DNA from 4 places in the Desulfofundulus salinus genome. Region 4 is predicted to be linked to each of the others. Evidence: riboswitches for the same ligand, from Rfam matches in the RefSeq annotation. Region 4 holds a riboswitch; each other region holds the start of a gene.
What was found. Region 4 has a riboswitch for cyclic di-GMP ahead of D7024_RS11730 (HD-GYP domain-containing protein). Riboswitches for the same ligand answer to the same signal wherever they lie in the genome.

Region 1 (7,817 bases), 910 kb from region 4:
CGGCGCCTGGCTGCCCGCCTGGGGCGGGAATTTGTGGATACCGACGAGGAGATAGAGCGGGTTACCGGCAAAACCATTCCCCAGATTTTTGCTCGGGACGGGGAGATCCGTTTCCGTTCGGAGGAGGCCCTGGTGGTGAAGAAGGTAGCCGCCAGGGACAACCTGGTGGTGGCCACCGGGGGCGGGGTGGTGCTGAACCCCGAAAATGTGCGGGCACTGCAGCAGAACGGCGTACTCATCGGGCTGGTGGCCGACCCCGGGGTAATTTACCAGCGGGTGAAGCGCAAGCGTAACCGGCCCCTGTTAAACGGCCCGGGGGACATCCTGGCCCGGATCAAAGAACTGCTGGCCGCCCGGGCAGGCGCCTACGCGGTGGCGGAATTCACCGTGGATACCGGCCGGCACACCATCGACGAGGTGGTGGAGATGATCATCGCCTACCTGAAGGAACGCGGAATTGTTTGAAACCGTACAAAACGTAGAAGAACATAAAGGGATACCGAAGAAAGGACATCATCAATGCAGGAAGTTTACATAAATCTTGGCGCCCGCAGTTACTCCATTTACGTTGACACCGGCCTGCTGCCCCGGCTGGGGGAGTACCTGAAAGTCCTCAAATTAACTCCCCGGGTGCTCCTCATTACCAACCCCGTGGTGGGCTCCCTTTACGGCGCGGTGGCCGAAACCGCCCTCAGGAATGCCGGTTTTGAGGTGATCCGGGCGGAGATACCCGACGGGGAGGAATATAAGAGCCTGGCCACGGCCGAAAAGCTCTACGACCTGGCCTACACCCGCGAACTGGACCGGCGGAGCCCCGTGGTGGCCCTGGGGGGCGGGGTGGTGGGGGACCTGGCCGGTTTTGTGGCCGCTACCTACCTAAGAGGCGTGCCCTTCATCCAGGTGCCCACCACGCTGCTTGCCCAGGTGGACTCCAGCGTGGGGGGCAAGGTGGCCGTCAACCACCCCCGGGGCAAGAACATCATCGGCGCCTTCTACCAGCCCCGGCTGGTCCTGGCCGACCTGGATGTGCTGAAGACCCTGGACCCGCGGGAGGTGCGGGCCGGCCTGGCCGAGGTGATCAAGTACGGCGTCATTGCCGATCAGGCCTTCTTTGCCTGGCTGGAGGAGAACCTGGAGCGTCTGCTGGCTCTGGAGGCCCGGGCCCTGGCCCATGCCGTGGCCGTCTCCTGCCGCATTAAAGCGCGGGTGGTGCAGGAGGACGAAACCGAACAGGGCCGCCGGGCCATCCTCAACTTCGGCCACACCCTGGGCCACGCCCTGGAGGCCCTCACCGGCTACACCACATACCGCCACGGGGAGGCGGTGGCCATCGGGATGGCGGCGGCGGTCCGGCTGGCGGTGGCCCTGGGGATGTTCCCGGAAGGAGACGCCGCGCGGGTAATCAACCTTATCCGCCGGGCCGGTCTGCCGGTAGAAGTGCCCGCCGGGATCTCTCCGGGCGAGTTGCTGGCCTCCATGCGCCGGGACAAGAAAGTGCTGGCCGGGCGGCTTACCTTCGTCCTGCCGGTGGAAATAGGCCGGGTGGAGATCGTCCGGGACGCGCCGGAAGAAGCGGTGGGGCGGGTTTTGCGTTTATGCTGTAATCAAAAGTTAAAATTTTAAGGAGAGATTGTCACTTGCCGCTGCCCTGGTTCTGGTTCTTTTCTTTCCTCCTCGGCCTTTGTATCGGCAGCTTTTTAAACGTATGCATCTACCGCCTGCCCCGGGGGATGTCCCTGCTGGCGCCCCCCTCCCACTGCCCGGCCTGCGGCGCACGCCTGGGCCCTCTGGATTTAATCCCCGTGGTGAGCTATCTTTTCCTGCGGGGCCGGTGCCGTCGTTGCAGCGGGGCGATCTCCCCCCGCTACCTCCTGGTGGAGCTTTTGACCGGGGCCGGCTTCCTGCTGATTGCCCGGGAACACGGCCTGCACGTTCATACTGCCGGCCTGCTGGTCCTGTTTTCCGTCCTCGTGGCGGCCAGCTTCATTGACCTGGACCACCGGATCATCCCCGACCGGCTCACCCTGTTTGCTCTGGCCACCGGCATACCCCTGGCCGCCCTCCAGGGTGCGGAGGCTCTCAAAGACGGCCTCATAGGCTCTGTGCTGGGGGGCGGAATATTGTTGATCGTGGCCCTGTTTTCGCGGGGCGGCATGGGCGGTGGGGACGTGAAGCTGGCCTTTGCCATCGGATGGTACCTGGGCTGGCAGGAGACCCTGGTGGCCCTGTTCCTGGCGTTTGTGCTGGGTGCGGTTGTGGGGGTTTTATGGGCGCTCAGGACGGGGAGGACCCTTAAAACGGCCATCCCCTTCGGCCCGTTTCTTTCATCGGGAGCCATGCTGGCCGTGTTGACAGGGGATAAGCTTATTTCCTGGTATCTGAACCTGTGGGGTGGTTGAAAATGGCCGTTTACACCAGAAAGCGCCTGGGGGACCTCCTTCTGCAAACCGGGTTGATTACCCGGGAGCAGTTGAACCAGGCGCTCGAGGTGCAGAAGCAGACCGAGGAGCGCCTGGGCCGGGTTCTCATCAACCTGGGCCTGGTCACGGAGCAGGACATCCTGAACACCCTGGAAATGCAGCTGGGCATTCCCCAGATTACCCTGATGGACAAAGTCGACCCCGTGCTGATCAAATCTCTCCCCGAGGCCGTCCTGCGCCGGCATAAGGTGGTGCCCGTGAAAAAAGAGGGACGGCGGCTGATCGTGGCCATGTCCGACCCCCTGAACCTGGTTGCCCTGGACGACATCCGCCTGGCCAGCGGGCTGGAAGTGGAGCCGGTGCTGGCCCGGGAAGAGGAAATCGACGCCGTCCTCCAGAAGGTATTCGGCCTTACCTTTGTGGAGCAGGCCTTCGGCCAGCCGGCCGCCCCGGAGGAGCGGGAAATCCAGACCCTCACCCTGGCGGCGGGGGATGAGGTGCCCCCGGAGGAAGCACCGGTGGTGCGCCTGGTCAATACCATCATTGCCCAGGCGGTGTCGGAAAAGGCCAGCGATATTCATATTGAACCACAGGAGGACCGGGTGCTGGTGCGTTACCGGGTGGATGGGTTGTTGAGGGAAGCCCTTACTCTGCCCCGGCATATCCGCTCCAACCTTACTACCAGGATCAAAATCCTGGCCGGCCTGGACATTGCCGAAAAGCGCCTCCCCCAGGACGGCCGGTTTCAGGTTAAGTACGGGGAACAGGAAATAGATGTGAGGGTATCCACCCTGCCTACGGTTCACGGGGAAAAGGTGGTCCTGCGTTTGCTGCTTAAGAGCGGGCGGATCCTGCCCGTTGACCGGCTGGGATTCCACCGCTACAACCTGGAGCGTTTTACAGAGGTAATCCATCGCACTTCCGGCATGATCCTGGTCACCGGGCCCACCGGCAGCGGCAAGACCACCACCCTGTACGCGGTACTGGCCCAGTTGAATTCCCCGGAGCGCAATATTGTGACCATAGAGGACCCGGTGGAGTACCTCCTGCGGGGGATCAACCAGACCCAGATCAACGTGAAAGCCGGGCTTACCTTTGCCGCCGGCCTGCGCTCCATCCTCCGCCAGGACCCGGACATCATCATGGTGGGGGAAATAAGGGACGGGGAGACGGCCCAGATCGCGGTGAGGGCGGCCACCACCGGCCACCTGGTGCTCAGCAGCCTGCACACCAACGACGCCGCGGGTGCCCTGACCCGCCTCATCGATATGGGGGTGGAGCCCTTCCTGGTGGCCTCCTCGGTGGTAGGCGTGGTTTCCCAGCGCCTGGTGCGCCTGCTCTGCCCCCGCTGCCGGGAGCCCTACCAGCTCCCGGAAGACGCGCCGGAGAGGATTTTCATGGGCCTGCCGCCCGGTGAGCCGGTGACCCTTTACCGGGCCGCCGGCTGCCACCACTGCAACCACACCGGTTACCGGGGGCGGACGAGCATCCAGGAGGTGCTGCCCGTGACCCGGGCCATAAGGGAGCTGGTAAATAAAAAAACTTCTGCCGATGTGATCAAAGAAAAGGCGGTGGCCGAGGGAATGGTCACCCTGAAGGAAGATGGAATAGACAAGGCCCGGCAGGGGATCACCTCCATAGCGGAAGTGATGCGCGTGGCCTATAACGAGTGGTGACGGAAAAGGAAGGTGTTGCGGCGGAATGCATGCCGATGAACTTTTAAAGCTGGCCTTCGAGCTGAAAGCTTCCGATATCCACCTTACTGCCGGCCGTCCGCCCGTCTTCCGGGTTCACGGGAAGCTTTTTGCGGCCGACGAGCTGGGCGCCCGGGCCGTGCCGGGGGTGGAGGATCTGCCCGTCCTCACCGCCGGGGATACCGAGGCCCTGGCCCGCCAGCTGATCCCCGGGGACCGGTTCCAGCAGTTCATGCAGGTGGGCGAGAGCGACCTGTCTTACGCCATCCCGGGAGTGGGCCGCTTCCGCGTGAACGCCTTCAAGCAGCGCGGTACGGTGGCCCTGGCCATCCGCCTCATCCCGGAGCGCATCCCCACCTTCGATGAACTGGGCCTGCCCGAGGTGGTGGCCCACCTGGCCAGGCGGCCCCGGGGCCTGGTGCTGGTTACCGGGCCCACGGGCAGCGGCAAGTCCACCACCCTGGCGGCCATGATCGACCTCATCAACAGCGAAAGCCGCCTGCACATCATCACCCTGGAAGACCCCATCGAGTACGTCCACCGGCACAAGAAGAGCCTGGTCAACCAGCGGGAAATCGGCCGGGACTCCCTTTCTTTTGCCGCCGCCCTGCGTGCGGCCCTGCGGGAGGACCCCGACGTCATCCTGGTGGGGGAGATGCGGGACCTGGAGACCATCGCTACGGCCATCACCGCCGCCGAAACCGGTCACCTGGTGCTGGCCACCCTGCACACCACCAGCGCAGCCCAGACCATCGACCGCATCATCGACGTTTTCCCGCCCCATCAGCAGCAGCAGGTCCGGCTGCAGCTGGCCGGCGCCCTGGAAGGAGTGATTGCCCAGCAGTTGCTGCCCCGCAGGGACCGTCCCGGCCGGGTGGCGGCGCTGGAAATCCTGGTGGCCACGCCGGCCATCCGCAACCTCATCCGGGAGGGGAAGACCCACCAGATTATCTCCCACCTGCAGACCGGGGCCAGGTACGGTATGCAGACGCTGGATATGGCTTTAAGAAACCTCGTCCGTACAGGGGTGATCGGCAGGGAGGAGGCCCTGGCCCGGGCGGCTGATGCCGAAAATTTGTTAAAAATGATTTAAAACAACCAGCTGGTTATTGACTGGCAGGGCAGCTGCCGTTAAGATAGTTTTCAGGAAGAGTGCGGCAAAGCGAAAAAAGGCAAACCTGCCGAAAGGCAGGGGCGCAAAGCCGCGGGCCTAAAGCGGCATGCAAGGCCGCCATGGCAGCCGGGCTGCCGAACTTTCCGGCACGTACTTCCAGGCGCGTCGCCTGGATTTTTATTTCCGGGAGGTGGTGAGGGGAGCTTTGCCCGTCTATGCCTATCGGGCCCGGGATTTAACCGGCAGGGTGGTTTCCGGCCGGCTGGAAGCCAGCGGACCAAGGGAGGCGGCCAGGATACTGCAGGGCCAGCGGCTCATCCCCGTGCAGATCCGGGCCGTGCGGGGGGGCGTCAGCCTGCCTATGCGGCTGCCTTCATTCCGGCGTGGAGTCAGGCTGAGGGAGCTGGCCCTCTTCTGCCGCCAGCTTTCCACCCTGGTCAGCGCCGGCGTGCCCCTGGTGGGGGCCATGCGCATCCTGGAGCTGCAGGTGGAGGGCCGGGTGCTCAAAGAGGTGGTGCGCGGGGTGACCGCCCGCCTGGAGCAGGGACACTCCCTGGCCGAATCCTTCGGCGCCTACACCTCGGTCTTCCCCGAGATCTTCATCAGCATGGTGGAGGCCGGGGAAGTGGGCGGCGTGCTGGACGAGGTGCTGGAGAGCCTGGCCGGACATTTTGAGAGGGAACACGAGGTGAGGGAAAAGGTGAAGTCGGCCCTCACCTACCCCACCATGGTCCTGGGCTTTGCCGTGGTCATCCTCACCTTCGTGCTCACCTTCGTCCTGCCCCCCATCATCAATACCATCCAGAACCTGGGTGTGTCCCTGCCCCTGCCCACCCGGGTGGTGATGGGAGCCAGCCGCCTGGTGGGGCGCTACTGGTACCTCCTCCCGCTGTTTCCGCTGGCGGCGGCTTTTGGCTTTCAGCGCCTGCGGGCCTCGCCCCGGGGCCGGGAGATCTGGGACCGCCTGGTCCTGAAAATGCCCGTATTCGGACCGGTGCTGAAAAAAATAATTATTGCCCGCTTCGCCCGCACCCTGGCCGCCATGCTCAAAGGCGGGGTGCCCATCATCCAGGCCCTGGAAGTGGTGAAGAAAACCGCCGGCAACCAGGTGGTGGCGGCCGGCGTGGCCAGGGCGCAGGAGAGCGTGCGGGAGGGGCAGGGCCTGGCCGGCCCCCTGGAAGAAAGCGGCATCTTCCCCCCGCTGGTCATCCGCATGATTGCCGTGGGGGAAGAAACCGGCAGCCTGGACGCGCTGCTGGTCCGCATCGGCGCCTTTTACGACCAGGAAGTGAACATCACCGTGGGCCGTCTCTCCAGCGTGCTGGAGCCGGTGCTGATTGTCTTCCTGGGCGGCATAGTGGGGTTCATCGTCCTTTCGGTGCTCCTGCCCATGTTCACCAGCATGATGCAGGGGCTGGGCAGGTAGGGCGGTGGTTTCAAAGGTGTTCTTACATACTCTAACCGGCCGTTTAGGCACCGTTTCCAGGTCAATTATTTAATTGACAACCCTTTTTATTAAGACACTACTTTTTGGGGAGGGAAAAACTATGCGCAAAAAACTCAAGGACAACCGCGGCTTCACCCTGGTGGAGCTGCTGGTGGTCATCGCCATCATTGGCATCCTGGCCGCCATCATCGCCCCCAACGCCTTCAAGGCCATTGAAAAGGGCAAGGTGGCGGCGGCGGAAGCGGATTACAAGGCCATCAAGGCGGCGGCGCTGAACTACTATACAGATACAGGTAAATGGCCTATGGCTACTGATAATTCTTGGTCCGACGAAACAGAGTGTTTTGTTACAGGAAAATCAGATTCTTCCCAGAACCCCGCTGGCTGGAACGGCCCCTACCTGGAGCGCTGGCCCAGCAAGAACCCGTGGGGCGGGACTTATACTTTTAAAAATGAAAGCTCAAAAAGAAGTCTTGAACTTAATTCTGTCCCCTCCAGCGCCGCAACTAAAATGAAAGCTGACCTTGGCAATGATGTAGTCGAGATAGACGGTTCGGGTGCTACTGTCACCGTCGACATTCTAATCTCGAAGGACTAAGAAGTTGTAATGTTATAAAAGTGATGTTGTGTCGTTTCTCTGAAGTAAGAGAGCGGCTAGAGCAAAGTACCGGTGAAATCTTTGAGTAAAAGCAGCGAGCATGCAACGGAGATATTGCGCGGTCGGAGTAGTCTGCCTGCGGCGTTCGGGTGCCGGGGCAGGCTACCCGGCCCCACCTTAATCTGCCCCGCCATTTTCCGGCAGGGGTGGGTGGTGAGTAGATGCGATTTCTTCCGGGGAAGGATGTGAGCCGGTGAGGTTTCGTCTATCAAACCTGCGCCGCGATCAGCGCGGCTTCACCCTGGTGGAGCTTCTGGTGGTCATCGAACCTTTAAGTACGCCTGCAATGCTTCATGTAGTAGACGAGGAATGGTTATGATTATGCGTACATTTTCCAGACATGACCGCGCCTTTACCCTGATCGAGGTCCTGGTGGCCGCCGCCATTCTGGTGCTGGTGGCGGCCACTGCCGTAAATCTGATGGTTTCGGGCAAAATGGCGGCTAAAGCAGCCTGGGAGGACACGGTGGCCGTTAACGCCGCCC
Region 2 (7,817 bases), 1.5 Mb from region 4:
GCAAGTATTTTCGCGGCATATGCCACATGGGCGGGATTAACGCATACGGCGGCGAATCCTTCAGCCATCGCCTCAATACAAAGTTGCCGGATGTCCCGGGTGGTGGCTGTGGGTTTAAGCAGGGTATGATCAATCATGGCGGCCAGCTGGTTTCTGGTCAACCGCCAACCCCCCTTATAAAATTACTGTTATTAAACGGCGCAGGGAATCACTGGTTGCCTGCTGGGGTCGTGGTTTCTATTTTAAGCTGCCTTTGCAGCAGGTTTAACAGCAGGCTCAAGGCCAGCCCTATTGCCAGCGTGCTTACCAGCACCAGGGTGGTATTAAATTGCAGCCAGGCCACCAGGTATGCTGTGGCAATGACAATGGAAAGGATCATGAGGGGAAAAGCTACTTTAAAGAAACCCAGGAAACTGATAGGAGTACCCCTCTTTTCAGCCATGCCCACCACTACCACGTTGGCCGAAGCACCGATGATGGTGCCGTTGCCACCCAGGCAGGCTCCCAGGGAAAGGGACCACCACAGGAAATTGAGGTTTTCTATGCCCCCCAGGCGGCCCATGTCCTGAATTAAAGGAATCATGGTCGCCACAAAGGGGATGTTGTCCACAAAGGCCGAGGCCAGGGCCGAAAGCCAGACAATCAAAAGGCCCGCCGGCAGGAGTTCTCCCCCGGTAACCTCCAGGGCAAAATGGGCGATGGTTTCAATGACCCCTACTTCTTCCAGCGCTCCCACCAGGGCAAACAGGCCGATAAAGAAGAAGATAACCGGCCATTCTACGGCGTGCAGGGCATGTTCCGGGTCGGAACGGGTGATTACCAGCAACAGGGCCGCCCCGGCCAGGGCAATCACCGAGCTCTCCAGGTGCAGGAACTGGTGCAGGGCAAACCCGGCAATGGTTAAACCCAAAACCCAAAGACAGGGCTTGAGCAAAGAGGCGTCTTTAATCTCGTCCCATTCATTTAGCTCCAGGATGCTTTTTTGATTCTCAGGGTTTGTAACCAGGTCCCGGCGGTAAATGAGGCGCAGGATAAAGATCGTCAAGACATAAATCACTACCACCACCGGGGTAAGGTTAATCACAAAATCCATAAACCCGAGCCTTACGGCGCTACCAATCATGATGTTGGGCGGGTCTCCGATCAGGGTGGCCGTTCCCCCAATGTTGGAAGCGATAATTTCAGAAATTAAGAAGGGCAGGGGGCTTACTTTTAGTTTGTGGGCGATGGCAAATGTAACGGGCACGATGAGCAGTACCGTGGTCACATTGTCCAGCAGGGCTGAAAGTACAGCCGTGACCAGGGAGAGGGATGCCAGGATACGCAGGGGTTCTCCCCGGGCCATTTTGGCCGCCTTGATGGCCAGGTACTCAAAAACTCCCGTTTCACGGGTAACGCCCACGATGATCATCATGCCCGTTAAAAGGCCAATGGTGTTCCAATCGATGTAGTGGACGGCCAGTTCCGGGGTAATGATACCGGCCAGTATGACTATCGCCGCACCGCAAAAGGCAGCCACGGTACGGTGAATCTTTTCCGAAATAATTATAGCATAGGTGAGTAAAAAGACGGATGTAGCTAAAATAACTTGCGTTTGAGCCGACAAATTTCCCATCTCCTTTCATCCATAGTATTTCGATAATCACCCAGTCTTACTACATTTAAGGAAACCACCTCCATTAGACCAGAAATGTGACTAATTTCAGGCAAAATTAAAGGGGGGGGGTAGCCAAGTGACTACCCCCCCCAGCAGTCGGTACCGTTGCAGCCTGGCGATCATAGTCCTGAAAAGGACCTTAGACCCATAGCTTTAGCGTCCCGGGCTTTCGCCCGGTTTGCCCAACCCGTAAGGAACGTACACTTTTCACTTTACTACATAAGTATTATAAGTGGTCAGGGCCTATGGAGGCAATAGGAATTTAATCAATTTATTAATAATGCAGGTTTCTCCCACTAGAACGTAGAAGATCTTGCAATAAAGATTGTCTTTGGGGAGGTAGTGGTTTGCATGAAAATCCTTCTGGCCGTGGATGGTTCGGAGAATTCACTGCGTGCTGCCAGGCAGGCTTTGCGCTTAAGCAAACTAAACCCGGAAGTCGCAGTTACGGCTCTGTACGTGGGGCCTTCCTGTTATAAACTTTTCCCCGAACCCGGAGTATGTGCCTGGCTTCAGCAAAAAGAGCTGGATCAAGAAATAGAAGCCCGCGCGGAAAAAGTCTTTGCCGCCGTAGAAAAAATTTTTCGGGCAGAAGGCCAGGCCATAGCCACGGCGGTGGAACGGGGAGATGCCGCTGAAGCCATCTGTCGGCTGGCTGCGGAGGGTCAATTTGACCTGATCGTCGTTGGAAGCCGCGGTTATGGCGATCTTAAGTCCCTTTTCCTGGGCAGCGTGAGCCATAAAGTGCTGCACCTCGCCCCCTGCCCCGTAATGATTGTCAGGTGATAAATATGATTAATAAAATGTAGCTGTACTCTTCCGGGGTTTTTATTATTGAAAATTAAATTGGTATTTGGTAAAAATACGATTGGGTAAACACACGAGATGAGAATTCCGGGGTATAACATAAGAGCACTTTGATGCAGGAGGTTAAATTGATCATGTCCACGATTCTCTCCCTGGTGAGGAGCCGGTATTCCGTAAGGCACTATAAACCCGACCCGCTGCCCGAGGCATTGCTGGATCAACTCCTGGAAGCGGCCCGCTGGGCCCCTTCTGCCGGTAACCTGCAGCCCTGGTTTTTCTATGTGGTTACCCGGGAGGAAAAAAAAGAAGCCCTGGCACAGGCCGCTTTAAATCAACGTTTTATTGCCCAGGCGCCCGTGGTGATTGTGGTTTGCGCCGAACCGGAACGCTCGGCGCGGGTTTACGGTGAGCGGGGGCGGCAGCTTTATTGTTACCAGGATACGGCTGCGGCAGTGCAAAATATTCTGCTTACCGCAAATGCCCTGGGCCTGGGAACCTGCTGGGTGGGTGCTTTTGACGAGGAACGGGTGAAAGAGTGCCTGGGTATCCCCGCGGGGCGTATACCCGTGGCCATCATTCCCGTGGGTTACCCGGCCGACGATCCGGCCCGCAGGCCCAAGAGGAGGGAAATAGAAGAGATTGTGAGTTACATTTAGGCCACCGGCCGGGATTTCCGGCCGGCTTTTTTGCGAAGCGGTGTAAATCTTTTGCGGATATAACGAACCCTTTTTACGTCCGGCATGCGTTCAGCCGGGCCAAAGAGAAGGCTGTTGGTGGGACAGGCGGTAACGCAGGCCGGCTCGAGCCCGGCATCAATCCGATCTTTGCAGTAGTCGCATTTCACAGCTACACCTTTTTCTTCATCCCATTGGGGCGCACCCCACGGGCAGGCCATAATGCAGCTCCGGCACCCAACACACAGTTCCCGGTCAATGAACACAATGCCGTCCCTGGGGCGTTTCTGGACGGCTCCAACCGGGCAGGCCTGCACGCAATAGGGGTCCTCGCAGTGGTGGCAGGCTGTGAAAACATACGTTGCCATTGCTTGACCGCTTCTGATAACAGGGTCTACCGTAACAACCTTACTTGGCTTGGGTCCCACGCCAAGCCCCTTGTTTACTTTGCACTGCACTTCACAGCTGCGGCAGGAAATGCATCTTTTCTCGTCCTGGTACAGGTAATACTTGCTCATTGATTAGCCTCCCAACAGTCCCTTTGTAATATTGACTATAGTTCGATACTTTTATTAGATAACCTTCTTTAAAGCATTATTTTTATTTATAAATAATGGTAGACTTTGACCGGATTCACCGGTCAAGAAAAAAAACCCCGCTCTTTTGCGGGGTTTGTTAGGTATCTCAAGCGGATCTGTAAGGCCGGCTACACTTACATAATCCACCGGGCCAGCTTATCTGGATCTACGATGCTGATGGTTCTTCCTTCATAAGCAATGCTTTTTTCCTGCTTGAAGGTGTTTAATAGAGAAGTTACCGTCTGCCGGGAGGTTCCTACCATATTTGCCAGTTCCTCGTGGGTAAGCTGTACGCCCAGTTTTATGCCGTTTTTTGTTTCCATGCCGCAGCGTTCGCCCATTTTTAACAGGGCCAGGGCCAGCCGTCCGGGAGCCTGCCAGCAAACCATCTCGTGAATAATCTGTTCCGCTTCCCGCATGCGTACTCCCAGTAATTTAGCTACCTTAATGGCCAGAAAAGGATGGGCGCCCATTAACTCTTCAAATTTGTTTTTACGCAAAACCACCAGGCTGACGTTGCTGATCGCACCGGCAAAACAGGTACGTTCCCCTCCCCACAGGGCTTCGGCCAGACCCATTAACTCCCCGGGGCTGCGAATACTGCCTACGGTGACCCGGCGGCCGTCGGCATTCAGGCGGTAGATTTTTACCCAGCCGCTTTCCACCAGGTAGACCCGGTCGGCCGGATCGCCGGCGGCAAAAATGACATGACCTTTCGGATAATGCACCGTAAATCCCGCCTGGCGAATAAGTGCCCTTTCCACTTCATTTAATGCCGCTTTTTCCACATGCGGTAGTGACATGCCGTCTATCCCTCCCGGTAAAGAAAGGGTTTGTTTATAGCAAGTTTGTTAGAAAATTTCTATTAGATAATTCTTGTAATCGTTAAGCTATACATGCTCAAATGCAAAAAGGAAGGTTAATATAATTTAACATTTATTATATTCCCATTTCTCCATCCCTGTCAATGGCTGTTATGGGAAGCAGGCATAAAGTAGATAGTGGAATTAAAAGATGAAACAAATGAAATTATGTTTATAAGGTGTCGTGAGCATGACAAATTATTTGTCTACAAGATGACTATTAAATTGTCTTGCACCTGACGTTATCATGTTATCACATTGATTATATTTAATTATAACACATAGGGTGTGTCTTGTTATAAAAACCATTTAGGGAGGTGAATTTTTTGTGTGGCATTCGTATCAAGGGAGGTGATTCCACAGTACATTAAAATCTGGGCTGATTTCTCATGCCTTTATTATTCTTGTGTGATTGTGAGTACAAACTTTATTTCCCTTTCTTTATATAAGCGCTCGAACTTATAAGAGTTTTCATCACTGATTACGGGGGAGGATTAAATGAAAAAGGGGATTATCAATAAAATTGCCCTGGCCACACTGCTCCTGATGCTGGCCGTTCTGGCTTTAGGGGCCAGCGGCGTGGGGGCGCAACAAGCACAAGTGGTGGGCAGCGACCTTGGGTTGAAGGGGAAACTGGGTGAAGCCATAGCTAAAGCCCCGGTGGGCACGGGTAAGGGGCAGATCGATCCCGATGCGCCCAGGGGAGCCTTCGGCATTCCCGGAGCGCCTGAGATCAACTACCTGGTGGCCATCCTGTGGGCCATCTGGGTGGGCTGGATCTTCTCCACTGTGGGTGCATTCGGTGGCGTTATGGCTGGAGTAGGCCACATGACCGTTTACGGCCTGGGTGACTGGGTAAAGCCTTTTAAGAACACCGCGCCCCAGTTGAACAAGCTGCTTACTGACAGTATCCGTACCTCCAACCAGTGGCTGGTTGGTTTGTCAGCACTTTTAAGCACCATTAACTACCTGAAGGCTAAGCGTTTGGCCTGGCCGCTGGGCCTTGCCCTGGGATTGGGTTCCATTGTGGGGGCTGTGGCCATTCCCGCTCTGACCGGCGGCAAGGTGAGCTTCAGCCAGTACCAGGGATGGTTCGGATTATTTGTTTTTGTGGTGGGCGTCGTTCTTTTATATGAAACGACCCCCCGGGGGCAGGCCAGCAAGAAGGCGGCCAAAGAGGCGGCCAGGGCCTTTGAGCAGAGCATCAAGGAAAAGAAAGACGAAGCTGCCCAGGGGATTATAGTTACCGAGTGGAGTCTTACCAACATTAAGTTTTCCTTCTTCGGCGTGGAGTTTAAGTTCAACCCCATCTGGGCTTTTATGGGCGGCGTGGTAATCGCAGCCATTTCGGCCTTCATCGGTGTGGGCGGCGGCTTTTTGTACGTGCCTTTCCTGACCAGTATCGTGGGCCTGCCCATGTTCGTGGTGGCCGGCACCTCGGCCATGGCCGTCCTGGTCAGTATGATGACCAGTATCACCACCTACATCACCGTAGCCGGTGCCGCCTTGGACTGGGGCATGATTGGGGTGGAGTTAATTGGCGTATTTATCGGTTCCATGATTGGCCCGCGAACCCAGAAATATATCCCGGACATCTGGCTGAAGAGATTGTTTGTCGTTCTCGCTTTTTACGTCGGCCTTGGTTACTTCAGCAAGGGATTCTTCGGGAAAGCCTGGGTTCCAATGTAAGATTCGCTTAACAGATATTCCGCTCCAGGTTCCCCGGGCTGTTCCCTGGGAACCTGGGGCAACTACCTGGATAAACGGGGGCTTGAAGTATGGGCCTTTGGGAACTGGTGGATCAGGTCCTAATTATGTTTTATAAAATCAGCGGCCATCCGGTTTTTGACTACTTTCTGGGTACATTCCTGGTGGCACTCTTGGCGGTGGTCATCGGGGAATTCACCATCTCCATGGTCTTTCTGGTGAACAAAAACCACCTGGACCGGCTGAACACCCGGTTAGCGGATTTGCAGCAGCTATCCCTGGCTGCCTTAAAGCTGGGGGACAAGAAGAGCTATGACGCCTGCAACAAAGAAGCCAACGACGCCTTTGGCCGGGCTTTCTTCAACATGTTTGGCCTGTCGGCGGCCGCCCTGTGGCCCGCTTTCTTTGCCCTTGCCTGGATGCAGCAGCGTTTTGCCGGCATCGGCTTTCCCATACCCTTTACCGGCCTGGCTGTAAATTATGTGTTTACTTTTCTCATCTGCTACATCCTGGCCCGCATGTTTTTCAGCCGGGTGAAAAACCGGCTCCCCTATTTCAGGGGTATACACCGGATGCTGATGGCTTATGAAGAAAATTCCAGCAAAAGCTAGGTTTTTATATAAGATATCCCTGCCGCTGTCAGCGGCAAAGTAAATATCCAATAACTCCGTTAAAACTTATTTTATGGAGGCTTCCCTTATGGAAACTGTCTACAGCATTTGTTTCATGTGTACGGTAAGATGTCCCATAAAAGTAATGGTGGAAAATGACGACGTCAAGCTGATCGAAGGCAACCCCCACGTTGCCGGCATTGAGGGCAGCATCTGCCCCAAAGGCGCTGCCGGGGTCAGCCTTTTAAACGACGACGAAAGACTGAAAAGGCCCTTAATCCGCACCGGCCCCAGGGGTTCCGGGCAATGGCGGGAAGCATCCTGGGAGGAAGCGCTGGACTACGTGGCGGCAAAACTCGCCGAGGTCAAAGAAAAATACGGTGGGCGCAGCATCGCCCTGACCGAAAGGGCACATCTCAACTCCCACATCAGCAAAACCTTTATGAAGGCCCTGGGATCTCCCAACTATTTCACCCACGACTCCTGCTGCAAGGGCTCCCTGAACACCGCCTTCAGGACCCTGACCGGCTATACCGACGGGCAGGTGGGCGTGGACCTGGGGAAGGCCAAACACGTCATCCTTTACGGCCGCAATATTTTTGAATCTTTGGAACTCAAGCAGGTCAAACAGTTAATGCAGGCCATTGACAACGGGACCAAACTCACCTACATCGACCCCAGGGTAAGCGTTACGGCCACCAAGGCCCACAAATACCTCATGATCAGGCCCGGAACAGATCTGGCCCTGAACTATGCCCTGATGCACGTGATCCTGAAGGAAGGATTATATGATAAGGAATATGTCAACCGCTGGGTTCTCGGTTTAAAGGAACTGCAGCAATTTGTCGAGCCCTACACCCCGGAATGGGCGGAAAAGGAAACCGGCATTCCCGCTTACGAAATTGTTTCTCTGGCCCGGG
Region 3 (7,817 bases), 760 kb from region 4:
CCGTCAACCTTCACAGAATCCGAAACAAATCCTTCTTCATCTAGCAAATCAGCTATCTTGTCCATTAACCTTTTTGCCTTCTGGATATCCTTTACGGAAAACATGGCGAGCATCCCCAGGTGAGTTTCTTTACCCAATAACCCGTCTCTATCCGGGACAATAGCCAGACCATATTCACTGCCCAACCAGGAAAGGAGATCACTTTCAATATCTATACCCAAATTGTATTCGATTTCCGCGTCGATGTCTTTAAAATCGGGTTCTTTTTGAATGTCTTCCAGAATTTTTTCCATTACGTAATTCAGGTGAACGCCCCCTATGAATACCAGGGAGTTTTCGGGAGCCAGGGTGATGGTCTTCTCAACTTTTTCGGGAGGGGGAAGGTCTTTGGGTAATTTTTCTTTATCGTAGGCCAGCGAGTAGTCAAAGCGCACCCCTTCTCCGGTAAAGCTTATGGAAAAGCCCAACCCCTGATATGCTTCCAGGTGGTGAAGGCTTTCAACGGGAAAATCCGTGTTCAACTCGTCCTTTATAATATCGGGAATGTTTTCAGCGTTGATATAGCAAGCACCCGACCTGTTTGCTGGCAGCTTTTTCATTACCTTTTTGTAGTTTTCATTTTTGGCCAGGGTGGCCGCACCTTTTTGCCTGGTCATGTCTATTGCCTTTTCGATGGCTTCCTCGCTTTCCGCCAGCAGCAAAAACCCCTCATGCAGGGCGTAGGCTACCGGTGAAGAACCCCCGGTTTCAACGGTTATCTCGACCCCCTGATAAGTCCGGTCCTTGAATGCCATACCTTCTTTTTCCCAGTGCTGGCGCACTTTTTGTAAGCAGGCCGAAGCTTTTTTCATATTGGTGGTAGAAACAGCGAGCAGGTATAACTCCTCGTGGCTGTAATTAGGGACAATTAGGGCTATTTCCCTGCCAAGCCAGGGTTTTACGTCTTCATTGAAGTCTAAACCGAATTCATCCTCAAAGTCCCTTCGCAAATCGTCGAAAGCATCTTTAACTTCCGGGATGGAAAGGTAAATGTCTCTGATACGGGCAAAATTTTTTACCTGGTCCAGATTGGGATTAACGACCAAAAACAGGTCGGTATTGCCTGGTGCCAGTTTGGCTGCGCGGGCACTGTTAGACGGGCTAAGGAATGGGAGTACTTGGGCGAGGGATTCTCGGGCAACAAAACCGATAACAAGAAGAAGATAGGTGAGTACGCCGAGCCCAATCCAGATGGCCTTTTTTGATTTCGAAGGACTGGGCGGTGGTGCGAACTCATTCAGGGGAGTGCCGCAGAAGGGGCAAAATTTTGCCTCCTTATTCTCGACCGTGGCGTTGCATTTCGCACACTCCACGTTGAACCAACTCCTTTCTTGAAGAAATAGTTTCTTATTTTCCTGGCTTCTCTCTGGAACTTCAGGAACATGTCCGCGCACTTGACATTGGGCGGGACCGTCATGACCTGGGCATACCCCTGGAGCAGTAGCTCCGCGTTGTACATCTTCGCCCGTACTTCCTTCCAGGTGTTTTTAACCTTTCTGTGGTGGCTGAAATCTTTTTTAATTCACCCGGCTGTCAATAAACAGGTACAGGTCGTCACCCAGGAAATAACAAAATGTCCATATCTTTAGCCGTGTTTCCAGGTCGAAATAGGGTTCCGAAACAATTCCTTTACCTAAGTCCTTCTCTTTTTAACTTTTGGCTATTTTGGCAATCTCTTTTTTCAGCGCCACGAAGCAACGTAGCAGTTCCAGGGATGCCTGGGCCAATTCTTCGGCTGCTTCTGCCCGGGCTTCTCTCACCAGAGCAGCACCGACAGTATGAACCAGGCGGTGAGGCTCGTCTATAGCCCGCCAGGCAGGCAAGTGGCCGAACTGTCTGCCGCCCTCACCTATATACCAGCGTCCAAAGGCGCATTCGGTATGGTCGGATAATTTTTCACCTGTTCCAACTTTCGCCACTACAGTGTTAATGAACCGGGCATGGTCGAAAAGCCTGGCTGCCAGGGTATGAACCGGCGTATCTTCGGTTATCTCGACCAGGAGTTCTTCCAGAACCGGCATGGTGACTTCACGGATGTGGCTGGCATTGGCCGTACAGGAGTCACCGAAGGCTGTTATTTGGGCAAGCCGCTGGGACGACTGGGCAAGATCTGTTGTCGTAGTGGCAACCTGATTCATGACCCGGGTTATTTCGTCGAGGGCGCTGGTTGCAAGTTCCACCTGCTTCATGCTTTCGTCTATGCTTTGTACTACAGAGGTAACCTGCCTGGAATAAACCTCAAAGGAATCCGTTACCTCTTTGCTGCTGCGGTTGGCTGACTCTGATAATTGACCCACTTCTGCAGTTAATTCTTTCACAGTCCCTACCGCATCCTTCGTTTTCCCCGCCAGCTTCCTTACTTCTTCAGCTACTACGGCAAAACCACGCCCGTGTTCGCCAGCCCGGGCAGCTTCTATAGCAGCGTTCAGTGCCAGGAGGTTGGTCTGTTCTGCAATCTCCGCAACTTCTTCGCCAATCTGGTTGACCTGATTAAAACGCTGGCTTACTTCATTCAACTGGTCTCTCATATACTGTATACCGGTAGCCACAACTTTTAAAAGCCTGTCCATCTCCGCCAGTGCCGAGCGATTGGCTTCTGCCAGCTGTTTCATTTGGTGATGAGCGGCAGCCGATTCTTCCACGGAAGCATTGACTTCCTCGATAGTGGCAGAGAGTTCTTGAGAACCCGATGCCTGAACCTCCGCCTCGCGGGCCGCTTCATCTGCCCTCAAGCGGCTCCACAGGGCCAGGAGATCTGTGTGCGCCATAATGAAACGACCTACGCTAAGCCCAAAAAGCAAATCACCCGAATTGAAGGTATTGGAGGTACCCGGCTCACTTTTCTTTCTAAAGAACAGCAACTTAACCCCACCCTTTCCTTTTCGTGAACGTTTAAATTTAAGTCCAACTGGTGAACTATTTACCTGCTGGTCCGTACAGTCGGGATTTGCACCCTCTGGTTCAAACGCTTAAGTTCGCCCGGATTCAGGGATAAAAACTAGTCGTAAATTCTCGTTCGTAGAGGCTCAAATCAGTTTCTCCCCGTCCTATCAAGCGACTAAAAACTTCCACCAAAAGTGGATCAAACTGCCCTCCGGCACAGCAGTGCATTTCCTTCAGAGCCTCTTCCCGGGATAATGGAAAAGGTCGGTAGATCCTCTCCGTGGTCATGGCGTCGAAGCTGTCGGCAACGGCTAAAATGCGCGCCCCCAGAGGTATATCTTGAGCTACAAGTCCAGCGGGATAGCCCGTTCCATCGTATCTCTCGTGGTGATGCAGTACCATGAGACTAATTTCTTTCATACCGGGAATGGTTGAGAGAATTTCATAACTGAAAACCGGGTGCTTTTTTATCTCCTCCCATTCCTCGGCAGTCAACTTGCCCTGTTTAAACAGTATATAGTCAGGGATTCCTATTTTGCCTATGTCGTGCAGAAGGCCAGCTAAGTAGACGCGTTTCTGGTATTTTTCGTCCAATCCCAATTCCCTGGCCAGCAGGAGCGCATAAAAGGCCACGCGCTGAGAATGCAGGCAGTCCGACTTAAATCGAGATTCCTGCACCCGAACCAGTACCCGAGCAGCGTTAATAAGTGTGGGCTTCATGGAAACACCTCTATCATGGAAATTACCATGGAAACGGTAGAAAAAACTCATGAGAACAGTTTCTTATAGGAATGATGGTGGCGGGTACAAGGGTGGGGAGCGTAAAAAGGGGAACCAAAAAGGAGGGAACCAAAGAAGGGGAACCCCAAAAGAGTTGTTTATAGGGCTAATAAATAAGGCCAGATGTAGACAGGTTACCCCCCCCCCCCCGAACTGACGTTCTATAAGGGATTCTTTCATACTTGCTCAAACCTCCGCCTTTTACGTTATTCCAAATTAAGAAAGCCGCAGGGAGACAAGTATACGCTTTCCTGCAGCTACCTTTCTCCCTTGCAACCCAGCCGTCATAGTTCCCCGTAGCAACCCTTTGGGGAACCTTAGACCTGTGGCTTTGCGCCCCCGGCTTTCGCCGGGTTTGCCCTCCAGGATTCGGATTGAACAAAATAGCTTTTTAACTTTTCGACCCCACTACCTTATTTCGACATAATTTTAGCATACTTGAGTCCTTTAAAATCAAGGTTTTTCGGGCAAAGCAAAAAGCCCCGTTTTCCGGGGCTCTGATTTTGCTGGTGGGCACGGCTGGTTTCGAACCAGCGACCTCTTGAATGTGAGTCAAGCGCTCTCCCACTGAGCTACGCGCCCGTTTTGTAGTTTACCGCGGGGCCAACCCGCTTGCATGTGTTATTTTAGCATATTTGCCGGCCAAACGCAAGAGGGGGTCACCTGTTTTTTCGTGCCATCGTCCAAAGCTCAAGAGCGGCGGAGTTTATTTTCCTGGCCTTGTTGCTCCTGGCGAACCGAATATAGCAGTTTTCAACACTTTTCAATGATTAAATAGCTACTCTCCTTTTTTACCACCGGCACCACCTGGAAGGTGTTCAGGGAAGCGCACCAGTCCAGATCAGCCGCCAGCCCCATGTTTAAAAGCCTGCGCCCGTGGCGGGAGTGGTCAAAAGCCCGGCGGGTGTTGTCCCGGTAGGTTCGGGCCAGGTGCAGGGCGGCTACGGCGAAGTCGGCAAGGTCCAGGGAGGAAGACGGCTGGTGGTTTGAACAAAGCCAGCCCGGGTCCAGCATCTCCACAATCTCCAGCACCACCATTCCCGCTGCCAGGGTATCCTCCAGGGAAAATTGACCTTGCGTGCCCGCGCAAACCATGGTTATATCCCTGCCCAGACGGCAGGCCTTTTGAGCCACGGCCCGGGCATTGAGCAGGCTTCCCACCAGCACAGTGTGGGCCTCTTTTGCCGCGCCGTTCAGGGCCCGGGTGCCGTTGCTGGTGGTAAGGACCAGCACTTTGCCGCCCACCACTTCCGGCGGGTATTCCAGGGGAGAGTTGCCGTAAGGAAAGCCAGGGATTTTTTGACCACCCCGCTCACCTGCCAGCAGTACCGGTGTGTTTTCCCCGGCCAGCCTGCCCGCCAGCTCTCTGGCTCCGGATGCGTCTACCACCGGAACCACCCTCCGGCAGCCGTGGGCCAGGGCAGTGACAATGGTGCTTGTGGCCCGTAACACATCAAAAACCACCGCGGTACACCCGGCCAGTTCGGCCGGAACTATACTTTCGGCAGTGGGAAGAAGGTCGATGCGCATGATTTAAAAACCCTTTCACCAAAGTGATTATGGCTTTGCATTGAATTTGGTCCGGGGGACCGCAAATATTATACTGCTTCCTATCTCTGGCGGCAAGAAAATTTAAAGGGCTTCCACAGTATACAAATATGCCGCACCCGAAGAGGGTTTTAAAAGGCGGTTGTGGAAAAAATAAGTAATAACCAGCGGCGCCTGCCGGCGGCCCGGGGAGGATGTTTTATGCAGCTGCACCTGCGCAAGAGGTACAAGCATTTTGCCCGCTACCGGGAAATTGCCAACGTCCTGGTGCGCCACGGTTTCGGGTACCTGGCACAACAGCTGGGTCTTGGCGAGTTCCTGGGCCCTGGCCGCCGGCACAAACCGGCACGCCAGGCCCCCGTGGTGGAACGGCCTTCCCCGCCCGAAAGGCTGCGCCTGGCCCTGGAGGAACTGGGCCCGACTTTTATCAAGATGGGACAGGTGCTTTCCACCCGCTCCGATCTGCTGGCCCCGGAATATATTGCCGAGCTGGAAAAGCTCCAGGACCGGGTGCCCCCTTTCCCCTTTGCCCAGGTGCGGGAACGCATTCAAATGGAGCTGGGGCTGCCCCTGGAGGAAATCTTTGCCCATTTCGAAGCTACCCCCCTGGCTGCCGCTTCCATCGGCCAGGTCCACCGGGCAAACCTGCGGGACGGCAGGCCGGTGGTGGTCAAGGTCCAGCGGCCGGGCACGGAAAAAATTCTCTCCACAGATATAGAAATCCTCCATGATGTGGCCCGGCTGGTGGACAGGCACGGGCCCTGGCGGGAGCTTTATCGCTTCGAGGAAATGGTGGAGGAGTTTGAAAAGATCCTGCGGGAAGAGATGGACTTCACTGTGGAAGGGCGCCATGCCGATACCTTTCGCCAGCATTTTGCCGGCGACAACACGGTCTATTTCCCGGTGGTGTACTGGGATTACACCACCAGCAAGGTGCTGACCATGGAGTACGTAGAGGGAGTGAAACTGACTAACCCGGAAGAGCTGGCCCGCCGGGGCATTGACCGGCAGGTGGTGGCCCGGCACCTCGCCGATGCCCTGCTGCGGCAGATCCTGCTGCACGGTTTTTTCCACGGCGACCCCCACCCGGGCAACCTGGCCGCCCTGCCCGGCGGGAGGGTGGCCTTTATGGACTTTGGCATTGTGGGGCGCCTGAATGAAGAGGTGCGGGAAAAAATCGGCGCTCTGGTTTTGGGATTGGTCCGGCGGAGCACTTCCCAGGTGGTACGGGCGGTGGAAGACCTGGGCGTAGTGCCACCCCATGTGGACCGGGCCGCCCTGCACCGGGATATCGACGCCCTGAGGGAAAAATATTATGAAATCCCCTTGAGCCGGATTAGCCTGGCCGAATCTTTAGGGGATGTAATGGCGGTGGCCTTCAAATACCGTATCCGCGTTCCCACCCAGTTCACCCTGCTGGTGAAGTCCCTGGTTACCGCTGAAGGTTTAGTTGCGCAGCTGGACCCGGAATTGAGCATCGTGGAGATTGCCCGTCCCATGGGCAAACGCCTGCTGGCGCGCCGTTTCAGCCTGCCGGGGATAAAAAGGCTGGTGCTGGAGCACCTGGAAGACTACCACCAGCTTTTGACCCACCTGCCTCACCGCCTGGACAGGGTGCTGGACCTGGCCGCAGGGGGTGAATTAAAAATAAAAGCGGTAAACCCGGACCTGAACCGCATGTTCGGCCAGCTCAACGCCATGGTTAACCGCCTGGTTCTGGGTATCCTTTTGGGTTCTTTGATCGTGGGTTCTTCTCTGCTGCTGGGGCGGGGTTATACCATTCTCTGGGGTTTGCCTGTAGTGGAGGCCGCTTTTGTTGTCGGGGGAGTGCTGGGCGTGGCCCTGATCTTTTCCATTTTGCGTTCCCGGAGATTTTAGTTATGATGGTTAAATCCCCGGCGGGCGCAGGCCCGGGATCATGATGACCATTAATGCCAGAAGCAGCACAAAAAGGATAAATCTATGCATAAAAACACCTCCACATCACAGGTTTGTCATATTGATCATTTTACCCCACAAATGTGTAAAACTTACTGCATTTGTGTTAAGAATTTATTAACTTTCGCTTAAAGAAATAAGCCCTGCTCCGGGCAGGGCCTGTTTCTGTATGGAAGTTCTGAGTAATCCCCACTTTCCAACTACCCTGTTTTGGCTCCCGCTCGCTCCAGTGAGCCTCGCGGGCCAAACTATTGCTCGGCTCAAAGCTCCGGCAGGCTTCCCGGCAAATTCGGCATCCTGCCTCAGTTGCCGGCCTCGGGCATCCATGCCCTCGGGCCTGCCTTCGCTTTTCGCCTCGCTAAGTTTGGCTGGCCACTCGGCTCAAGTCGCTCGCTACCGAGCCAAAACAGGAGCTGGGGATACTTCAGATGTAAGTCATATAAATCTATCCTTAACTAAGTATTCAACTAGTAAGTAAATGTAAAGCTGTCCAGAATCACACTTACAGGACGTGATTGCAGCCAGCTGTTCGGCACCCAGGATTCAAAGAAGTAAAGGGCGCCGTTGGTGGGGTCAACCCCGTTGAGGGCATCCAGCGCAGCCCGTTTGGCTTCCTCGCTGGCCGGACG
Region 4 (7,817 bases):
GTGGAAGTATTCCTCCACCAGTTTTTCCAGGGTCCTATCCAGGCCGAAGAGTTCACTGGAGAAAAATTTATAGCGCTTAACACCATCTATCTCTTCTACCCCGGCGTCCTTGATCATGTTGTAGATCCGGGCGTGGGCAAGCTGGCATACCCAGGGACGTTCCTTAACTATCTGCAAATACTCCTGGAATGTACCCTCCCAGGCCAGTTCCTTTTCCAGGGACCGGTGTTCTTCCAGCCTCTTCAGGAAGTCCATAGTCTCACTCCTTTGCCGTGGAACAGATCCACAAGCCGGATTTGTACATTCCCAGTGTTGAGTAGTACATTATATGCACCCGGGGCTGGTAGAAGAATCCGTCAGCCGACAATATATGCACCCGGGCGGGGGAGTTGTTCAAGGATTTTCCGGCAAAGAAGCGAATAAAAGTAAAAAGACCTTTTGCAACAACATTTTGCAGAAAGAAGGTGCAAAAAATTAACAGGGACTCCTGTATACGTTGTGGCACCTGTTGCTTGAAAGGCGGCCCGACTCTCCACCATGAAGACAAGGAACTCCTTTTGGCTGGATATGTAGGGCATCAGGACTTGATAACCATCAGGAAGGGTGAATTGGTGTTCGATCCACTCCTGGACGCTCTCAAACCGGCACCGCGGGAACTGGTCAAGGTACGCGGGAAAGGGAAGGAATGGTCCTGCTGCTTTTTTGATGAAAAAAGCTCTGCGTGCACCATTTACGAGCACCGCCTGCTGGAATGCCGGCTTTTAAAATGCTGGGATACCTCGGCGCTGGAAGGCGTGGTGGGCAGAAACACCATCGTACGCGCCGACATTATCAACCCCCGGGACCCGATTCTTGAGGTTATCGAGATGCATGAGCGGGAATGTCCCTGCCAGGAGGTTGAAGAGTTGCTCTCCAACCTGTCCCGGGGAACGGATAAATCGAAAACCCTGGCCAGGCTGGATGAGCTTGTCCGTAAAGACCTGGCCATACGTGTTTACGCCATAAAGGAACTGGGATTGCGTGAGGAGTTCGAGTTGTTTATTTTCGGCCGCCCTTTATTTAAAGTGCTGAGTTCCTGGGAAGAGCGACGTTTCCAAGGATCAGTATACGCGGATCATTCTGGTTAAAGTTTTGGACAGGCTCTTCGGCCTAACGGTAGATCGCGATTTGGAAGTACACACGTACCGTGAAAACGAACTGAAGACGCCCGAGGTGGTGGGCGTTAACGGCGACATTCTGCAGGGCATCGTCAATAGGCCGGGCACGATGTGATTTGTCATCAATCTGAGTTCAATTGCTTGAACTTAATACAAAGGGGGATCTTGAAATGAGAATGTCTATTGGGATGAAAATCGGCGGCGGTTTCGTTTTGCTGCTTCTTTTCATGGCTGCCGTGGCAATACAGTCGTCGCTCATAATGGGGAATACGATCTCGAATGCCGCCAATGTCGATCAGCAGGTGGTACGCCTCAGTCTTGACTACCAGATCGCCGACGCCTTCAAGGAAGCATCAAGAGATCTGCGGGCTTACCTTCTCTATGGCGACGAGAAATACTTAAACGAATACCAAAAGGATATCGAGAACACGAAGACCCTTCTGGGGAAACGACTAAATAACTGTACTGCCCAGGCCCGGCCCAAATTGAAAACAGTGCTCGCCGAGGTCACTGAATACGACCGGCAGATTGCCGTCTATGCAATTCCTCTGGCCAAGGAAGGTAAGTTTCAGGAAGCAGTTGCCGTAGCACTAAGCGTCGCTTCGTATGCCGACGACGTTGAAAAGATTCTGGTCGAACTGATTATGGAAAATGAACAAAAGACCGGGGACGCCGTGAATAACATGCAGGCCTATGCCGCCCGTGGCCGCTCTCTGGTCATCCTTATGGGCGTCCTTGCCCTGGTCGCCGGGCTCCTCATGGCAGTGTTTATAACTCGCATGATCACCCGTCCGATTCTGGCCACCGTCCGCGAAGCGGGCCGTATCGCTGAAGGTGACCTCACGGGCGAGGAACTGGTGGTGCGCACCCGGGACGAGATTGCCCGTTTGGCGGAGGCTTTCAACCGCATGCGCACAAACTTGCGCGAGATCATTGGCCAGGTAGTCCAAACGTCCAAGCAGGTGGCCGACTCGGCCTCCCAGCTCGCCACCCAGGCCGAGCAGACCGCCGCCGGGGCGAACGAAACGGCCGCCACCATGAGCGAAATGGCCTCGACCGTCGAACAGGTAACCGAAAATGTGCAGAAGGTTTCAGCGGCGGCTGAACAGGCTGCGGCCCGGGCCGCTGAAGGTGCCAGGGGTGTCGAGCGGGTTATCGGGCAGATGAAGGCCATTGAGCAGGCAAGCGCCAACGTTTCTTCCGCCATCAATGCTCTCAACCAGACCGCGGGCCAGATTACCCAGATAGTAGACTTGATCACCCAGATCGCCGACCAGACGAACCTGCTGGCCCTGAACGCTGCCATCGAAGCCGCCCGTGCTGGGGAACAGGGCCGCGGCTTCGCCGTCGTCGCCGAGGAAGTCCGTAAGCTGGCCGAGCAGTCGGCCAGCGCCGCCAAGGAGATCTACGAACTGATCACCACGATCCAGAATGAGTCCAGGAAGGCGGTCGAAGTTATGGCTGCCGGGGCGGCGGAGGTCACGGAGGGAAGCAGGGTGATCAACGAGGTTGGGGCTAATATCAAGGCCATCAACCTTGCCATCGAGGATGTTGCGCGGCAGGTCCAGGAGGTGGCCGCCGCTGCGGAAGAAATGTCGGCTGGCGTGCAGAACGTTGTCGGGACAACAGAAGAGCAGACGTCGGCAATGGAGGAAGTCTCTGCCTCTACCGAAGAGCTTACCGCGCTGGCTGGCGAACTGGACAGGTTAGCCGTACGCTTCCGTATGTAGGTGCCCCGACCGCCGGCGGGGATTGATTAACGCAAGAGCTTTTAGGATATCGAGCAGGAGGGGGCGGCTAACCCCCTCCTCTCACACCCCGTTCATGCGGGTCCGCGCGGATTCGGTGTAATGGGGTTGGCCGGAGCACGGCCAGGAAGCAACTCAGGCTTGAGTTTTCCCAGAACCGGCCCTTTATTACCGGGCCGTTGGAACGGTTTTCTCAGGATGAGGATGCCGTTGATATTACCGAAAATCACCTTAATCAGGAGGAAAAGTTAACGGTAATGTTGAAATACATCTTGAAAAAATGTTGAAATACCTCTTGAAAAGTCGCAACTTTCCGGAGGGCAAACCCGGCGAAAGCCGGGGACGCAAAGCCACAGGTCTAAAGTTCCCCGCGGGGAACCATGACGGCTGGGTTGCAAGGGGAGAAGGGAAGCCGCAGGGAAGCGTAAAATTTTTCTCCCTGCGGCTTTTCATTTTCTAAAGAAATTTTTAGAATAAATACGTTGAGGTGCTTCCATGAAATCCACATTTATCCATGCTGCCCGGGCGTTGATGAAATTACATGAGGTCCGGTTTAAGGTTTCTTCCAATCATTCCTGGCGCGTGGCTGCCTATGCTGCTGCGCTCGCGAAGAAATTGGGTATGCCTGAAAAGGAACAGAATCGTATATACCTGGCCGGGTTGCTCCACGACATAGGAAAGCTGGGCATTTCCAGTGCTATCCTGCATAAGCCGGGCAAACTGACAGCCGCGGAGTGGGAGGAAATAAAAAAGCACCCTGTTTATAGTTATGAAATCCTTTCGGCCATACCGGGGATGAAAGCCATCAGCCTTATGGCCCTTTACCATCACGAAAGATATGACGGTTGCGGGTATCCGGAAGGATTGGGGGGTGAGGCCATTCCCCTGGGGGCGCGAATTCTGGCCGTGGCTGATAGTTTTGATGCCATGACTTCGGATCGGGTTTACCGGCCCAGGATGTCTAAAGAAATGGCCTCAGAGGAGCTCTTCCGCTGTGCTGGTACTCAATTCGACCCGCAGCTGGTGGAAGTGTTTTGCTGCCGGGTCGTGCCTGAGGGAATAGATCCTGAACTCTACCGGATCACTGATGATATTCCTGGAGGTGTTAAGCACTTGCGAAATAACTAACCGGGAAACCGGGCCTTGTTCATACTGGAGCGATAGCTTTTAGCTGAAATGGAGGGGGCTGTTGTGAGCGAAATCATCGAAAAACGGATCGGGCACTATGAAACTTTGCTGAGAGAAATGTGGACCGCGTCGTCCAAGTACCTTGGGACGTTTTCCGTGAATCTTCTGGTGGAAAGGGTCGTATGGGAGGTTTCGCTGGAATACAAGGAAATAGAACTCCTGCAGTACGATCAAAATGGGATATCGTGCGCGAAGATGGCGGCCAGGTTGGAGGAAAACCCGGACCTGCCGGTCGAAGACATGTTTATGAAGTTTATCACCAGGTATGTAGAAATCCTGGCCAGGCTTCTCGGGCATGAAAGAGCGGAAGAGATTAGAAAGAAGCTGGACGAGGAATTTGCCGGGGATCTTTCTGCTTCCAGGGGGGAATGAGAGATGGAGAGGTTGATAACGGGCATAAAAAATCTTGATTATATTCTTGGTGGCGGCATACCTGCTTATTCATTGAATATCGTTTCCGGTTCTCCGGGCAGTGGAAAGACGATATTCGTCCAGCATATTATATTTAATAATGCCAGGAACGGCCTCAAAAGTCTATACCTGACCACTATATCGGAATCACAGTTGAAGATGGTGAGGCATCTCCAGGATTTTGAGTTTTTCTCAGATGATTTGCTGGGGGACAGGGTTATTTACGGGGATCTTGGGGAGGTCCTGCGCAAACAAGGTGCGAGCAGGGGCCTGGACTACCTGACTCAAATGATCAAAGAACATTTGCCAAACATAGTTGTAATCGATAGTGTCAAGGTTATAAGGGACCTCTTCCCGGACGAGAAGACCTTCAGGGCCTTTGTTTTTGAGCTGGCTGCCGTTCTTTCGATATGGGAGATCACTGCGTTTCTCGTCGGCGAGTACGAAGAACAGGAGCTGACGCGTCTGAGCGAGTTTGCCATCGCCGATGGGATTTTTCACCTTTACGGACAGGAAGAAAAGCGATTTCAAAAAAGGTATATGCGTATTCTGAAAATGAGGGGAACCAGTTTTCAATATGGGGAACATTTGTTTCAAATTGGTCCTGTGGGGATAGAAGTGTACCCAAGGATGAGACCGGAGGGTGAAGAACTCCGGTACGATGTCAAGCTGGGGCGAAAGGAATTCGGGATCTGTGGACTGGACGAAATGTTGTGCGGTGGGTTACTGGAAGGAACTATCACACTCATCTCCGGTGCCACAGGTACGGGCAAGACGATGTTTGCCCTAAAGTTCTTACTGGAAGGGGCTGAGAAAGGCGAAAAGGGGATATTCCTTTCTTTTGAAGAGCCTGCGGTTCAACTTCAGAATACTGCCCGCTGTCTGGGCTGGGAGATAGATAGATATCTGGCAGAGGGCCAGCTGGAGATCAAGTTTATTTCCCCCATAGAACTGGACGTAGATAAACACGCTTTTGAGATACTGGACATGATCAGGGAAAAAAAGGTGGAGAGGTTTGTCATCGACAGCATCTCCTCCTTTGAAAGCAGCGTTACCGATATACAAAAGTACAGGGATTATCTCTGGGCGATAGGACAACACCTCAGGAAGCGGCACGTCACCACTATTTTTACGGTGCTCAACGAAGACCTCTTTTCGCCTCTTATAGTATCCAGAGCGCAATTATCCCTGATTACCGATAATATAATCATACTGCGGTACGTGGAGGATAACTCCAGCATCAGAAAAGTTCTTGGAATCTTGAAAGCCCGTGGAAGCGACCACGACAAGTCCCTGAGGGAGTATGAGATTGCCCCAGAGGGGATAAATATCCTCGGTAGATTGGACAAAGCAGATATGCTAAAATGAGGTGTTTACTGAATGCATCCAAACCTTTTACTTAATATTTCGGTAAGGTACTGGCAGGATTTTCAAGATACGCTGGCCAGGGCCATGAATGCAAATGTCTACATCTTTGATGCGAACGGTGATCCTTTTTCCCGGTTCAGTTTGCCGGCTGAATTATGCCAGGAGGTAAATAAGGGGAGGGAGCTCCGTAATGAAAAATGTATCGATTTTTACAGGTCTGCCTGCGGTTCGACAGAAGATAAAGACATGCTCACCTGTCCTTATGGACTTAAGCTTTGCGCGTACCGTCTGGGCAGCTATGCCCAGAAGATAGGGTATCTCATAGTTGCTCCTGCCGGGCATACAACCCTGATGGAACGCGAGGAAGAAATTGCTTTCATCACGAAAGCACATAACGTTTACCGGACGATCAATGAGGTTTTTAACGCCATTCTGGAAAGGAACCTGTTAGGTTTACGGAGGCTGGAGCTGAACAGCATCTACGAGATCAGCCGCCTTATGACCTCGATCGTCGAACTGGACAGGGTTCTGGAACTCATAACGAATTCGTTGATCATAATTTATCAAGCCGATTTATGTTTTGTCGGCCTCAGGGAAGGTGATAAAATCAGGGTCGCGCAGGGCAAAGGTGTGCGTGGCAACCTGTTGATCGGGAAGGAATGGCCACTGGTTCATCCGTTGATTGAGCGGATTTTTTCAAAAGTTGAGCCGTCGTCTTTGAGTATTGAGGAGCTGAAGGTTTTACCGGGCTTTACCGGTACAGATGCTGCTCCCGGAACTGAAATCATGGTTTATCCCCTCTGGACTGCTCTGGGAATTGTCGGGTTATTGGGTATAGCGGCCCCTGTTTCCCTGGGTGACAACGGCAGTAAAAACCTGCAGATATATATAAACTTCGCCGCGGTAGCCCTGGCCAATGCGACTCTCATACGCCGCCTGGAAAGAGAAGCCGAAACTGACTTTTTGACCGGTTTTCTTAACAGGCGCGTTCTGCGGGATGTACTGGCTACCGAACTTCAGAGGGCAGCGAGGTACGGTTACCACCTGTCGGTTATTTTCCTGGACATAGATGACTTCAAGGTTTATAACGACACTTTCGGGCACCTGGCCGGCGATGTGGTGCTGCAGAAGACGGCAGAGTTAATAAAAAACTCCATCAGGACTACGGATATTGCGTGCCGTTACGGGGGCGAAGAGTTTATAATCGTTCTCCCGGGGACAAAAGGGGGAGATGCTGCGAAAGTGGCAGAAAGAATACGTAAATCTATTGAGATTAACCCTTTCCCGCACCGCCGGATTACGGCAAGCCTGGGGGTGGCCCAGGCGAAAAAAAACGATTCTGTCGACTCGCTGCTTGCAAGGGCGGATCAAGCCTGCTATCAGGCAAAGGAACGAGGGAAAAACTACCTCTACCTGGACCCATCGTAACACTGTTTGTGAAGTTATACCAGCCCCAGCGCCTGCACCGTCTGTGCCACTGCAAAGCAAACCAGGCCGGCAACGGCCAGGGGAATGACCGCCGCCCAAACCGCCCACCTGATGCTTTTTGTTTCCCGCTGAATGGTGAACAGCGTGGTGCCGCAGGGAAAGTGCAGCAGGGAAAAGAGCATGGTGCACAATGCGGTCAACCACGTCCAGCCGTGTCCGTGAACCAGAATGTTTTGCAGAACGATTAGGCTGTCCACTTCCACCATAGTTCCAGCGGATAAGTAGCCCATAAGGAGAATGGGCAGGACAATTTCATTGGCCGGCAGGCCCAGGATGAAGGCCAGCAGGATGAAGCCGTCCAAACCCAGGGCTCGCCCGAAGGGTTCCAGCAAACCTGCTCCCCGGGCAAGCAGGCTCTGTCCTTCGAAGCTGATGTTGGCCAGGATCCACACCACAGCGCCCGCCGGGGCGGCTACAGTCACGGCCCGGGCCAGGACGAAGAGCGTGCGGTCCAGTA

Region 1: it holds a riboswitch for cyclic di-GMP, as region 4 does, so the genes downstream of both, D7024_RS07095 (type II secretion system F family protein) here and D7024_RS11730 (HD-GYP domain-containing protein) in region 4, are expected to answer to the same signal.
Region 2: it holds a riboswitch for cyclic di-GMP, as region 4 does, so the genes downstream of both, D7024_RS03835 (ArsB/NhaD family transporter) here and D7024_RS11730 (HD-GYP domain-containing protein) in region 4, are expected to answer to the same signal.
Region 3: it holds a riboswitch for cyclic di-GMP, as region 4 does, so the genes downstream of both, D7024_RS07845 (HD-GYP domain-containing protein) here and D7024_RS11730 (HD-GYP domain-containing protein) in region 4, are expected to answer to the same signal.

What each region holds. Positions count from the first base shown of each region.
Region 1 covers NZ_RBWE01000001.1:1,385,896-1,393,712, forward strand. Annotated here, with positions in the region: gene D7024_RS07070 (shikimate kinase) at 1-465, shown strand, start outside; gene aroB (3-dehydroquinate synthase) at 520-1,623, shown strand; gene D7024_RS07080 (prepilin peptidase) at 1,638-2,399, shown strand; gene D7024_RS07085 (GspE/PulE family protein) at 2,402-4,096, shown strand; gene D7024_RS07090 (type IV pilus twitching motility protein PilT) at 4,122-5,207, shown strand; cyclic di-GMP riboswitch class I at 5,276-5,367, shown strand; gene D7024_RS07095 (type II secretion system F family protein) at 5,335-6,654, shown strand; gene D7024_RS07100 (prepilin-type N-terminal cleavage/methylation domain-containing protein) at 6,776-7,273, shown strand; gene D7024_RS07105 (type II secretion system protein) at 7,527-7,652, shown strand; gene D7024_RS07110 (prepilin-type N-terminal cleavage/methylation domain-containing protein) at 7,649-7,817, shown strand, end outside.
Region 2 covers NZ_RBWE01000001.1:754,186-762,002, forward strand. Annotated here, with positions in the region: gene deoC (deoxyribose-phosphate aldolase) at 1-161, opposite strand, end outside; gene D7024_RS03835 (ArsB/NhaD family transporter) at 209-1,606, opposite strand; cyclic di-GMP riboswitch class I at 1,761-1,850, opposite strand; gene D7024_RS03840 (universal stress protein) at 2,009-2,443, shown strand; gene D7024_RS03845 (nitroreductase family protein) at 2,599-3,120, shown strand; gene D7024_RS03850 (4Fe-4S dicluster domain-containing protein) at 3,117-3,656, opposite strand; gene D7024_RS03855 (Crp/Fnr family transcriptional regulator) at 3,851-4,519, opposite strand; gene D7024_RS03860 (sulfite exporter TauE/SafE family protein) at 5,078-6,268, shown strand; gene D7024_RS03865 (hypothetical protein) at 6,358-6,897, shown strand; gene D7024_RS03870 (molybdopterin-dependent oxidoreductase) at 6,986-7,817, shown strand, end outside.
Region 3 covers NZ_RBWE01000001.1:1,529,092-1,536,908, reverse strand. Annotated here, with positions in the region: gene D7024_RS07865 (DUF3352 domain-containing protein) at 1-1,352, opposite strand, end outside; gene D7024_RS15365 (methyl-accepting chemotaxis protein) at 1,689-2,900, opposite strand; gene D7024_RS07845 (HD-GYP domain-containing protein) at 3,025-3,642, opposite strand; cyclic di-GMP riboswitch class I at 3,971-4,072, opposite strand; tRNA gene D7024_RS07840 (tRNA-Val) at 4,210-4,284, opposite strand; gene D7024_RS07835 (2-phosphosulfolactate phosphatase) at 4,456-5,232, opposite strand; gene D7024_RS07830 (ABC1 kinase family protein) at 5,452-7,128, shown strand; gene D7024_RS07825 (LysM peptidoglycan-binding domain-containing protein) at 7,656-7,817, opposite strand, start outside.
Region 4 covers NZ_RBWE01000001.1:2,291,345-2,299,161, reverse strand. Annotated here, with positions in the region: gene D7024_RS11745 (PrkA family serine protein kinase) at 1-255, opposite strand, end outside; gene D7024_RS11740 (YkgJ family cysteine cluster protein) at 465-1,127, shown strand; gene D7024_RS11735 (methyl-accepting chemotaxis protein) at 1,328-2,887, shown strand; cyclic di-GMP riboswitch class I at 3,215-3,305, shown strand; gene D7024_RS11730 (HD-GYP domain-containing protein) at 3,401-4,033, shown strand; gene D7024_RS11725 (hypothetical protein) at 4,097-4,465, shown strand; gene D7024_RS11720 (DUF7125 family protein) at 4,469-5,872, shown strand; gene D7024_RS11715 (sensor domain-containing diguanylate cyclase) at 5,885-7,300, shown strand; gene D7024_RS11710 (nucleoside recognition domain-containing protein) at 7,315-7,817, opposite strand, start outside.